2 regions of the Streptomyces avidinii genome follow, and region 1 is predicted to be linked to the other one. Evidence: riboswitches for the same ligand, from Rfam matches in the RefSeq annotation. Region 1 holds a riboswitch; the other holds the start of a gene.
What was found. Region 1 has a riboswitch for thiamine pyrophosphate ahead of OG373_RS12355 (thiamine ABC transporter substrate binding subunit). Riboswitches for the same ligand answer to the same signal wherever they lie in the genome.
Positions count from the first base shown of each region.

Region 2: it holds a riboswitch for thiamine pyrophosphate, as region 1 does, so the genes downstream of both, thiO (glycine oxidase ThiO) here and OG373_RS12355 (thiamine ABC transporter substrate binding subunit) in region 1, are expected to answer to the same signal.

Region 1 is NZ_CP108863.1:2,883,935-2,889,398, forward strand. It holds gene OG373_RS12350 (ABC transporter permease) at 1-960, opposite strand, end outside; gene OG373_RS12355 (thiamine ABC transporter substrate binding subunit) at 1,056-2,153, opposite strand; TPP riboswitch at 2,239-2,348, opposite strand; gene rlmN (23S rRNA (adenine(2503)-C(2))-methyltransferase RlmN) at 2,407-3,519, opposite strand; gene OG373_RS12365 (phosphatidate cytidylyltransferase) at 3,613-4,689, opposite strand; gene frr (ribosome recycling factor) at 4,689-5,246, opposite strand; gene pyrH (UMP kinase) at 5,339-5,464, opposite strand, start outside.
Region 2 is NZ_CP108863.1:6,225,007-6,230,470, forward strand. It holds gene OG373_RS28005 (thiazole synthase) at 1-632, opposite strand, end outside; gene thiS (sulfur carrier protein ThiS) at 638-838, opposite strand; gene thiO (glycine oxidase ThiO) at 835-2,022, opposite strand; TPP riboswitch at 2,020-2,131, opposite strand; gene OG373_RS28020 (NAD(P)/FAD-dependent oxidoreductase) at 2,213-3,433, shown strand; gene OG373_RS28025 (Rv2175c family DNA-binding protein) at 3,693-4,058, shown strand; gene thiE (thiamine phosphate synthase) at 4,142-4,777, shown strand; gene metF (methylenetetrahydrofolate reductase [NAD(P)H]) at 4,937-5,464, shown strand, end outside.

The sequences.
Region 1 (5,464 bases):
GGCGCCCGCGTCCTGCAGCGCCCGGTAGTAGCCGAGACCGTAGCCACCGGGGGTGTCGAAGGACCGTTCGACCAGGACGCCCAGCGGCAGCACGATCAGCAGCGCGACGGTCAGGAGCACGCCGCCCAGCAGCGTGCGCTGGGCCCAGCCGCGCGGCGGGTGCGTGGTGCGGCCCGGGTCCACCAGCCGCAGCGCCGTCTCGCGCCTGCGCACGGTCCAGGCGTGCACGGCGAGGATCCCGCCGATCGCGGCGAACTGCACCATCGTCAGCACGGCGGCCGTCGGCAGGTCCAGGAGCTGCGCGGTCTGCCGGTAGACCTCCACCTCCAGGGTGGAGTACGAGGGCCCGCCCAGGATCAGGACGACGCCGAAGGAGCTGAAGGTGAACAGGAACACCATCAGCGAGGCGGCGGCCACCGCCGGGACCAGTGCGGGCAGCGTCACCCGCCGCCACGCGGTGAACCGCCCGGCGCCCAGTACCCGGGCGGCCTCCTCCTGGCGCGGATCCAGCTGGGCCCACAGCCCGCCGACCGTGCGGACGACGACGGCGTAGTTGAAGAAGACGTGCGCGAGCAGGATCGCCCAGACGGTCGTGTCGAGCCGGACGCCCAGCAGCTCGTCGGTCAGTCCGCCCCGCCCCAGCAGCGCGAGGAAGGCGGTGCCGACCACCACGGTGGGCAGGACGAAGGGAACGGTCACCAAGGCCCGCAGCAGTTGCTTGCCGGGGAACTCGAAGCGGGCGAAGACGTACGCGCCGGGGAGGGCGATCACCAGCGTGAGCAGGGTGGAGGCGCATGCCTGCCAGGTGGTGAACCACAGCACGTCGGCGATGTCGGGCCGGGTCAGCACCTCGGCGAACCGGCCGAACTGCCACCCCTCGTCGGTCTTGAGGCCGCGCCCCACGATCGCGGCGACGGGGTAGGCGAAGAACAGCCCGAAGAAGGCGAGGGGGAGGGCCATCAGGGCGAGCCGCACGGCGGTCGCCCGCGCCCCCTCGCGGGGGCCGGGGCCCGGCGCGGCGCCCCCCGACGCCGCGCCCGGCTCCTTGGAACCGCTTACTTCACGACGAGCGAGGTCCATGCCTTGACCCACTGCTCACGGTTCTTGGCGATGGTCTCCGGAGCCACGTTTTCCGGCTTCTCGACGACCACGCCGTGCTTGGTGAACAGCTCCGGCAGGACGGCGTCCTTCGTCACCGGGTTCACGAACATCTGGAGCGGCATGTCCTCCTGGAACTTCTTGCTGACCAGGAAGTCAACGAGGGCCTTGCCGCCCTCCTCGTTCTTGGCGCCCTTGAGCAGACCCGCGAACTCGATCTGGCGGAAGCAGGTGCCGGTGGAGACGCCCGTGGGGGCCTCGGCCGGCTGCGGCTCGCCGTACAGGACCTCGACCGGCGGGCTGGAGGCGTAGGAGACGACCAGCGGGCGGTCGCCCTTGGCCTTCTTGCCGCCCGCGGAGCCGGAGAAGCGCTCGTTGTAGGCCTGCTCCCAGCCGTCGACGACCTCGACGCCGTTGGCCTTCAGCTTGCTCCAGTAGTCCTTCCAGCCCTCGTCGCCGTACTTGCCGACGGACGCGAGGAGGAAGCCGAGGCCGGGCGAGGAGGTCGCGGCGTTCTCGGTGACCAGCAGGTTCTTGTACTCCGGCTTGATCAGGTCGTCCAACGTCTGCGGCGGGGCGAGCTTCTTCTCGGCGAAGTAGGCCTTGTCGTAGTTGACGCAGATGTCACCGGAGTCGATCGGGGTGACCCGGTGCTCCTTGTCGAGCACGTACTCGGGCTTCACCTCGCCGAGGCCCTTGGCCTCGTACGGGGTGAAGATGCCGTTGTCGAGGGCGCGCGAGAGGAGCGTGTTGTCCACGCCGAAGAAGACGTCGCCGCGGGGGGAGCCCTTGGTGAGGATCTCCTGGTTGAGCGCGGCGCCCGCGTCCCCGGACTTCAGCACCTTGACGGTGTAGCCGCTCTGCTGCTCGAACTCCTTGAGGACCGTGTCGGTCACGTTGAAGGAGTCGTGGGAGACGAGCGTGACGGTCTTGGACTTCGGGGCGTCGCTCGCGCCGGTCTTGTCCTGTGCGTCGCCGCCGCCACAGGCGCTGAGCGTGGTGACGCCGAGCGCGGCCGCGAGCGCGGCGCCCGCGATCTTCTTGGTGGTGCTCATTGGTGAATTCCTCCTGGGATGTCCAGGAGAAGACGCGGCCCTGCCCGGCGCTCTGCAGGAGCGGACGCCGGGCAGGGCGCAACAGCAAGAGTGGTGACCGAACTTCCTACCCCGAATGACCGGGGCGAGGTTCAGAGGGTCTGCGGATGACGGATACCGCACTCTCAGCGCTGTGGCGCTCCCCTGTCGGAATATGAAATTGGTTCGGCCACAGGGTACCCCGCGGCCGAATCACATCGAACGGAAGCGGAATCTAGCGTTCCGAGGCGGCCAGCTGGCCGCACGCGCCGTCGATCTCCTGACCCCTGGTGTCACGTACGGTCACGGGCACACCGTGGCGGGCGATCGCCTCCACGAAGGCCTTCTCGTCCTCGGGCCGCGAGGCGGTCCACTTGGAGCCCGGCGTCGGGTTCAGCGGGATCAGGTTGACGTGCACACGCTTGCCCTTGAGCAGCTTGCCCAGGAGGTCACCGCGCCAGGCCTGGTCGTTGATGTCGCGGATCAGGGCGTACTCGATCGAGATCCGGCGGCCGGACTTCTCGGCGTACTCCCAGGCCGCGCCGAGCACCTCGCGGACGTTCCAGCGGGTGTTGACCGGGACGAGGGTGTCACGCAGCTCGTCGTCGGGCGCGTGCAGCGAGACGGCCAGACGGCACTTGAAGCCCTCGTCGGCGAAGCGCAGCATGGCCGGAACCAGGCCGACGGTGGAGACGGTGATACCGCGCTGCGAAAGACCCAGGCCGTCGGGCTCCGGGTCGGTGAGCCGGCGGATGGCGCCGACCACGCGGTTGTAGTTGGCCAGCGGCTCGCCCATGCCCATGAAGACGATGTTCGACAGCCGCGCCGGGCCGCCGGGGACCTCGCCGTCGCGCAGCGCCCGCATGCCGTCGACGATCTGGTGCACGATCTCGGCGGTGGAGAGGTTGCGGTCGAGGCCCGCCTGGCCCGTGGCGCAGAACGGGCAGTTCATACCGCAGCCGGCCTGCGAGGAGATGCACATGGTGACCCGGTCGGGGTAGCGCATCAGCACGGACTCCACGAGCGTGCCGTCGTGCAGCTTCCACAGGGTCTTGCGGGTGGTGTCGTCGTCGCACGAGATGTGCCGGATGACGTTCATCAGGTCCGGCAGCAGCTCCTGCTGGAGCTTCTCGCGCGAGCCCGCCGGGATGTCGGTCCACTCGGCCGGGTCGTGCGCGTACCGCGCGAAGTAGTGCTGGGAGAGCTGCTTGGCCCGGAACGGCTTCTCGCCGATCGCGGCGACCGCCTCGCGGCGCTCGGCCGGGGTCATGTCGGCGAGGTGCCGGGGCGGCTTCTTGGCCCCACGAGGGGCGACGAAGGTGAGCTCTCCCGGAACGGGGCGGGCCATGGCAGGTACTCCTTGTAAGACGAAAGGCGCGCCGCAGAAGCAGCGCGCCTTCCAAGAGTAACCGCCCGGCGTCCTGCGACGCCTTTTCGCAGGTCAGCCGGTGCCCACGAAGGCTGCGAGCAGCAGCCACACCACCGGGGCCGTCGGAAGCAGGGAGTCCAGCCGGTCCATGATGCCGCCGTGTCCCGGCAGCAGCGTGCCCATGTCCTTGATGCCGAGGTCCCTCTTGATCATCGACTCGCCCAGGTCGCCCAGGGTGGCGCTGACCGCGACCGAAAGGCCGAGCAGCAGACCCTGCCACCAGGAGCCGCCGTCGATCAGGAACTCCATGCACAGCGCGCCGGCCGCCATCGCGAAGGCCACCGCGCCGAAGAGTCCCTCGCGGGTCTTGCCGGGGCTGATGCGCGGCGCGAGCTTGGTCTTGCCGAAGCGCCAGCCGACCGCGTACGCCCCCGTGTCGCTGACCACGGTCAGCAGCAGGAAGGTGATCACGCGCTGGGGGCCGTCGTCGGCGGTGAGCAGCATCGCGACGAACGTGGCCAGGAAGGGGACGTAGAACGCCGCGAAGGCGCCCGCCGTGACGTCCTTGAGGTAGTCCTCGGGCGGCTCGGTCATCCGCCACACCAGGACGGCCAGCACGGTCAGGGCCATGGCGACCCAGGCGCCCTCGGCCCCGCGGACGTATCCGGCGATGACCATGGCGGCGCCGCCGACCGCCAGCGGGACCAGCGGGGCCTTGATGCCCTTCTGTTCCTGCAGCCGGGAGGTGAGCTCCCACAGGCCGACCACGACGGCGACGACGATGACGCCGACGAACACGGCCTTGACGATCAGCAGCGAGGCGAAGATCACCGCGCCGAGGCCCACGCCGACCCCTATGGCCGCACGTAGATCCCGGCCCGCGCGCTTCTTCGGCGGCGGGGGCGAGGCGTCCTGCGGCTGCTGGGCATGCGGAGGCGGGGGGCTGGGCATGGGCTCCTGCGGCGGCGTATCGGCGCGGAAGAGGGGGCCGCTGTCGGCGGCGACCCCCCGATCGCGTGCTTCCCGGTCGTCGAAGTCACGGCCGGCGGCATCGGGCACGATGGGCATGGGCCGAGTGTGCGGGCCCACCTGCGCATCGTATGCGGGACCCGCCGGAACCGGCTCCGGCTGCCAGGAAGAGTCGTTCATCAGACTTCGAGGAGCTCGGCTTCCTTGTGCTTCAGGAGCTCGTCCACCTGCGCGACGTACTTCGCGGTGGTGTCGTCGAGCTCCTTCTCGGCGCGGCGCACCTCGTCCTCGCCGGCCTCCTTGTCCTTGACCAGCTTGTCAAGGGCGTCCTTGGCCTTGCGGCGGACGGCGCGGAGCGAGATCTTCGAGTCCTCGGCCTTGGTGCGCGCGACCTTGATGTACTCCTTGCGGCGGTCCTGCGTCAGCTCGGGGAAGGTCACCCGGATGATGCTGCCGTCGTTGCTCGGGTTGACACCGAGGTCGGAGTCGCGGATGGCCTGCTCGATGTTGCGCAGGGCGCTCTTGTCGAACGGGGTCACGATCGCCATGCGCGGCTCGGGCACCGAGAAGGAGGCGAGCTGGTTGATGGGCGTGATGGCGCCGTAGTACTCCGCCACGATCTTGTTGAACATCGCCGGGTGCGCACGGCCGGTGCGAATCGCGGCGAAGTCTTCCTTGGCGACGACGACGGCCTTTTCCATCTTCTCCTCGGCCTCGAGGAGGATCTCTTCGGTCACCACGTGCTCCTGCATGTCAGAAATGGATGGTTCAGGCGGGCGGGCGGGTCTGGCGGGCCGGTGCGGGCCCGCTCGGTCCGGAAGCGGACTGCTCAGGCCCGGGTTTCCTGGTCGCTCACGAGCGTCCCGATCTTCTCACCCTTGACGGCGCGGGCGATGTTGCCCTCGGCAAGCAGCTCGAACACGAGGATCGGCAGCTTGTTGTCGCGGCAGAGCGT
Region 2 (5,464 bases), 3.3 Mb from region 1:
GTCACCGCCGAGGCCAGCATCACCGCCGCGCAGCCCAGCTCCATCGCCAGGGCCGCGTCGGACGCCGTGCCCGCGCCCGCGTCGAGGATGACCGGTACCGACGCCCGCTCCGTGATCAGCTCGAAGTTGTGCGGGTTGCGGATGCCCATGCCGGACCCGATGGGGGAGCCGAGCGGCATGATCGCCGCGCAGCCCACGTCCTCCAGCTTCCGCGCGAGCACCGGGTCGTCGTTGGTGTACGGCAGGACCGTGAAGCCCTCGTCCACCAGGGTCTCGGCGGCGTCGAGCAGTTCGACGCCGTCCGGCAGGAGGGTCCGTTCGTCCGCGACCACCTCCAGCTTGATCCAGTCCGTGCCCAGCGCCTCCCGGGCCAGCCGGGCCGTGAGCACGGCCTCGCCCGCCGTGAAGCAGCCCGCCGTGTTGGGGAGGACCGAGATGCCGAGCTTGGTCAGTACGGACAGGACGGAGCCCTGGACCGTGGGGTCCAGCCGCCGCATCGCGACCGTGGTCAGTTCGGTGCCGGACGCGACGAGGGCGCGTTCCAGGACGTCCAGGCTAGGGGCCCCGCCCGTGCCCATGATCAGGCGGGAGGAGAAGGTCCGGCCGCCGAGGGTGAAGAGGTCGTCCGCCATGCCGCTCAGCCCCCCTGTACCGCGGTCAGGATTTCCACCCGGTCGCCGTCGCCGACGACCGTGGCCGGCCACTGCCCGCGCGGCACCACGGTTTCGTTGAGCGCGGCGGCGACCCCGGAGGGCGCCGTGGTCAGGGTGGCGACCACCGTGTCGAGGGTGGCGCCGACCGCGACCTCGCGCGGTTCGCCGTTGACGGAGATGGTCATGCGTACGACTCCTGACGTGCGGCGGAGAACCGGCGGGGGGTGAAGGGACGCGCGATCTCCGGTAGTTCGCCGGTGGCCAGCAGCTCGGCGAGGACCTCGCCGGTGAGCGGGGTCAGCAGCACTCCGTTGCGGTAGTGGCCGGTGGCCAGGTGCAGGCCCGGCAGGTCGGTCGGGCCGAGCAGCGGGGCGTTGTCGGGGGAGCCGGGGCGCAGGCCCGCCCGGGTCTCGGTGAGGGGGAGTTCGGTGATGCCGGGGACCAGTTCGTGGGCGTCGCGCAGGAGTTCGTAGACCCCGCCCGCGGTGACGGTGGTGTCCCAGCCCAGTTCCTCGCTGGTGGCGCCGACGACGAGTTCGCCGTTCTCGCGCGGCACGAGGTAGACGTGGCTGCCGCGCACGACGGCGCGTACGGTCCGCGACAGGAACGGCGCGTACGCGGCCGGCACCGTGAGCCGCAGCACCTGGCCCTTGACGGGCCGTACGGGGGCCGCGACCTCCGGCGGTACGCCCGCCAGCCGGCCGGTGAGGGAGCCCGCGGCGAGGACCACCTGGTCGGCGAGCAGTTCCGTACCGTCGGCGAGGAGGGCGCCCGTCGCGCGGTCGGTGGTGGTGAGCAGTCGTTCCGCGCCCGACCGGTGGATGGTGACGCCGGCCCGTTCGCAGGCGGCCAGCAGGGCCGCCGCGAGCCGGCGGGGGTCGACCTGGTGGTCGCCGTCGACGCGCAGGCCGCCGCGTACGCCCGGGGCGAGCATGGGCTCCAGACGGCGGCACTCGCGGCCGGTGAGCCACTCGGACTCCAGGCCGCAGCGGCGCTGCAGGGCGTGCAGCTCGCGCAGGTGGAGGCGGTCGTCGGCGTCGAGGGCGACGGCGAGGGTGCCGCAGGCGCGGTAGCCGATGTCCAGGCCGCCGCTCGCTTCGGCGAGCTCGGCGGCGAACTGCGGATAGCGTGCGGCGGAGGCGAGGCCGAGGCCGAGCAGGGCTTCCTCGCCGTAGTGCAGCTCGGTGACGGGGGCGAGCATGCCGGCCGCGACCTGGGCGGCGCCGCCGCCGGGTGCGGGGTCGGCGAGTACGGTGCGCAGCCCGCGCGCGGCGGCCCGCCAGGCGGTGACCAGGCCGATGATTCCGCCCCCGATGACGAGGACGTCGGATCCCTTGCGGGATGTTCGGGATGTTCGGGATGAGTGCATGGGCGTCCAGCCCCTCCCTTCGCCGGCATGACCCGGATCAGGTTCGTACGGTCGGAGGCCGGCCAGCCTCCCTCTCAGCCCGGTGCGCCGGACTCCCGCGATAGGTACGGTGGCCAGACTAACCCGGCGGTGGACGGCCGGTAAGGCGGCACCTATTCCTGACGGAGCGTCAGATGATTAGGCTGGCCGCGTGAGCGAGCAGACGGAACAGAATCAGCGCGGCGTCGTGATCGTCGGCGCCGGAATGGCCGGGGTGCAGACCGCGGTCGCCCTGCGAGAACAGGGGTTCACCGGCCCCGTGACCCTGCTGGGAGCCGAACCCCACCAGCCCTACGACCGGCCCCCGCTGTCCAAGGCGGTCCTCCTCGGCAAGGCCGAGGACTCCGCCTTCGACGTGGACTTCGAAGGGCTCGACATCCGCCTGCGGCTCGGCACCGAGGTCACCGGACTGCGCGCCGCCGACCACGAGCTGGACACCGAGGCGGGACCCGTCCCCTACGGGATCCTCGTCCTGGCCACCGGCGCGCAGCCGCTGACCCTGCCCGGGACCGAGGGCGTCCCCGGCGTCCACCTGCTGCGCACCCTGGACGACGCGGCCCGGCTGCGCCCGGTGCTGGCCGCGTCGCCCCGGACCGTGGTCGTCGGGGCGGGCTGGATCGGCGCCGAGTTCGCCACCGCCGCCCGCGAGGCGGGCTGCGAGGTCACCGTGGTCGAGGCGGCGGACCGGGTGCTGGCGGGGGCGCTCCCCGCCGAGGCCACCGAGCCGATGGCGCGCTGGTACGAGGAGGCCGGCGCCGGGCTGATCACCGGGGCGAAGGTCGCCGGGATCGAGGACGGGCGGGTCCTGCTGGCCGACGGGCGCGTCCTGCCCGCCGGCGCGGTGGTGGTGGGCATCGGCGCGCGCCCCGCGACCGGATGGCTGGCCGGGACCGGCGTGGAGTGCGGCCCCGACGGCTCGGTCACCGCGGACGCGTACCTGCGGACCTCGCTGCCCGATGTGTACGCGGTCGGCGACTGCGCCTCCTTCCCGTCCGGGAGGTACGGGACGCGGCTGCTCGTGCACCACTGGGACAACGCGCTCCAGGGCCCGCGGACGGTCGCGGCGAACATCCTCGCCGGGGAGCCGGACCGGGTCTACGACCCGGTGCCGTACTTCTGGTCGGAGCAGTTCGGGCGCTTCGTGCAGTACGCCGGACACCACGGCGGGGCCGACACCCTGCTCCTGCGCGGGGACGCGGCCGGGCCCTCCTGGTCGGTGTGCTGGCTGAAGGCCGGCGCACTCGTCGCCGTCCTGGCCGTGGGCCGCCCGCGCGACCTGGCGCAGGGACGCCGCCTGATCGAGACGGGGGTTCCCGTGGATCCCGCCAAGGTCTCCGACCCCGGCACCCCGCTGAAATCAGCCACGGCCTGACGGCCCGGGCGGGGTGCGGGTGCGGGTGCCGCTGCGCCGAGCCTGTTCCGGCCCCGCCCTTTCTCCGTTTCCCGGGCTCCGCCCGGGCCCGGTGCTCAATCTCCCCCGGCTACCGCTGGGAGGTGCCCCCTGGACGGGCTGAAACACGGCCTCGCCTGCGTTCGAGGCGCGGGGTCCGGGGCGGAGCCCGGGTACGGCCGCGACCCGGACGGGGCTGCTCAGGTACCGGCGGCGTGGCCGAGATGGCAGGCTTGTCCCTGTGACCGAGATTGACGCAAAGATCGATGCCCTTGTCCCCTCGTGGCTGTACCTTCCCGACATCGCGGAGATGCTGAACATCGAGGTGACCCGGGTCCGCCAGATGGTCAAGGAAGGGCAGCTCATCGCCGTCCGCCGGGGCGAGAACCGCTCCCTGCAGGTTCCGGCTCCCTTCATCGACGGCGACAAGGTCGTCAAGGGCCTCGTCGGTCTGCTGACCGTGCTGCGCGACGACCGTTTCACCGAGGAGGAGATCCTGGAATGGCTCTTCACCGAGGATCCGACCCTGCCCGGCACCCCCGTGCAGGCGCTGAGCGAGAATCGCGGCACGGAGGTGAAGCGCCGCGCGCAGGCGCTCGCCCTCTGACCTGATCGCCTTCGCTCCACAGCGGTGTACGGACCGGGCCGCGGCCCGGCCCGTACGCCGCATCCACCACGGGGGGTACACCCATGCAGCTGTCCGACGCCCGGCTCTACCTCTGCACGGACGCCCGCAAGCGCCAGGGTGACCTCCCCGAGTTCCTCGACGCCGTGCTCTCGTCGGGTGTGGACATCGTCCAGCTCCGCGACAAGGGCATGGAGGCGGGGGAGGAGCTCGAACACCTCCACGTCTTCGCCGAGGCCGCCCGCCGCCACGGCAAGCTCCTCGCCGTGAACGACCGCGCCGACGTCGCCCACGCCATCGGCTCCGACGTCCTGCACCTCGGCCAGGGCGACATCCCCGTCCCCGCGGCCCGCGCCATCCTCGGCGAGCAGGTGCTGATCGGCCGGTCCTGCCACGCCGAGGCCGAGGTCGACGCGGCCGTGGCCGAAGCCGGCGTGGACTACTTCTGCACCGGACCCTGCTGGCCCACCCCCACCAAGCCCGGCCGCCACGCGCCCGGCCTCGATCTGGTCCGGTACGCGGCCTCGCTGGAGCAGGACCGGCCCTGGTTCGCCATCGGCGGCATCGACGGCTCGAACCTGGACGAGGTGCTGGACGCCGGCGCCACCCGCGTCGTGGTCGTCCGCGCGCTCACCGAGGCCACCGACCCCGGTGCGGCCGCCGCCGAGCTCGCCAAGCGGGTACGGGCCCGCCTCGGCTGAGTCCTGTCCGCCCGGACAGCGCACGGCCACCGCCATCGCCTCCACCCGCGTACCGGCGGCAGCGGTTTTCGGCCAGAGCCGGGCCTCCAGGTGTCCAAAAACGTGTCCAAAACGTGGACAAGGCTTCGGTGTCCGCCGGGCCGCGTCTAACCTGCCCACATGGCCTCTGGTACCGCTTCCACCTGGTCGGACCGTGCGCACACGGTCCGCGACCTCCTCGCGTCCGGGCGCTCGTACTCCTTCGAGTTCTGGGCCCCGAAGACGGAGAAGGGCGAACGCAACCTCTGGAACGCCCTGCGCCGGGTCGAGGCGGTATCCCCCAGCTTCGTCTCCGTCACCTACGGAGCCGGCGGCTCCACGCGCGGCGGCACGGTCAAGGCCACCCAGGAGATCGCCGCGGACACCACCCTGACCCCCGTCGCGCACCTCACCGCCGTGGACCACTCGGTCGCGGAGCTGCGCAACGTCATCGGGCAGTTCGCGGACGCCGGGATCCGGAACATGCTCGTCGTGCGCGGTGACCCGCCGGGCGACCCGATGGGCGAGTGGGTGGCGCACCCCGAGGGCGTGCACTACGCCGCCGACCTGGTCCGGCTGGTCAAGGAGTCCGGCGACTTCTGCGTCGGCGTCGCCGCCTTCCCCGAGATGCACCCGCGTTCGACGGACTGGGACACGGACATCCGGCAC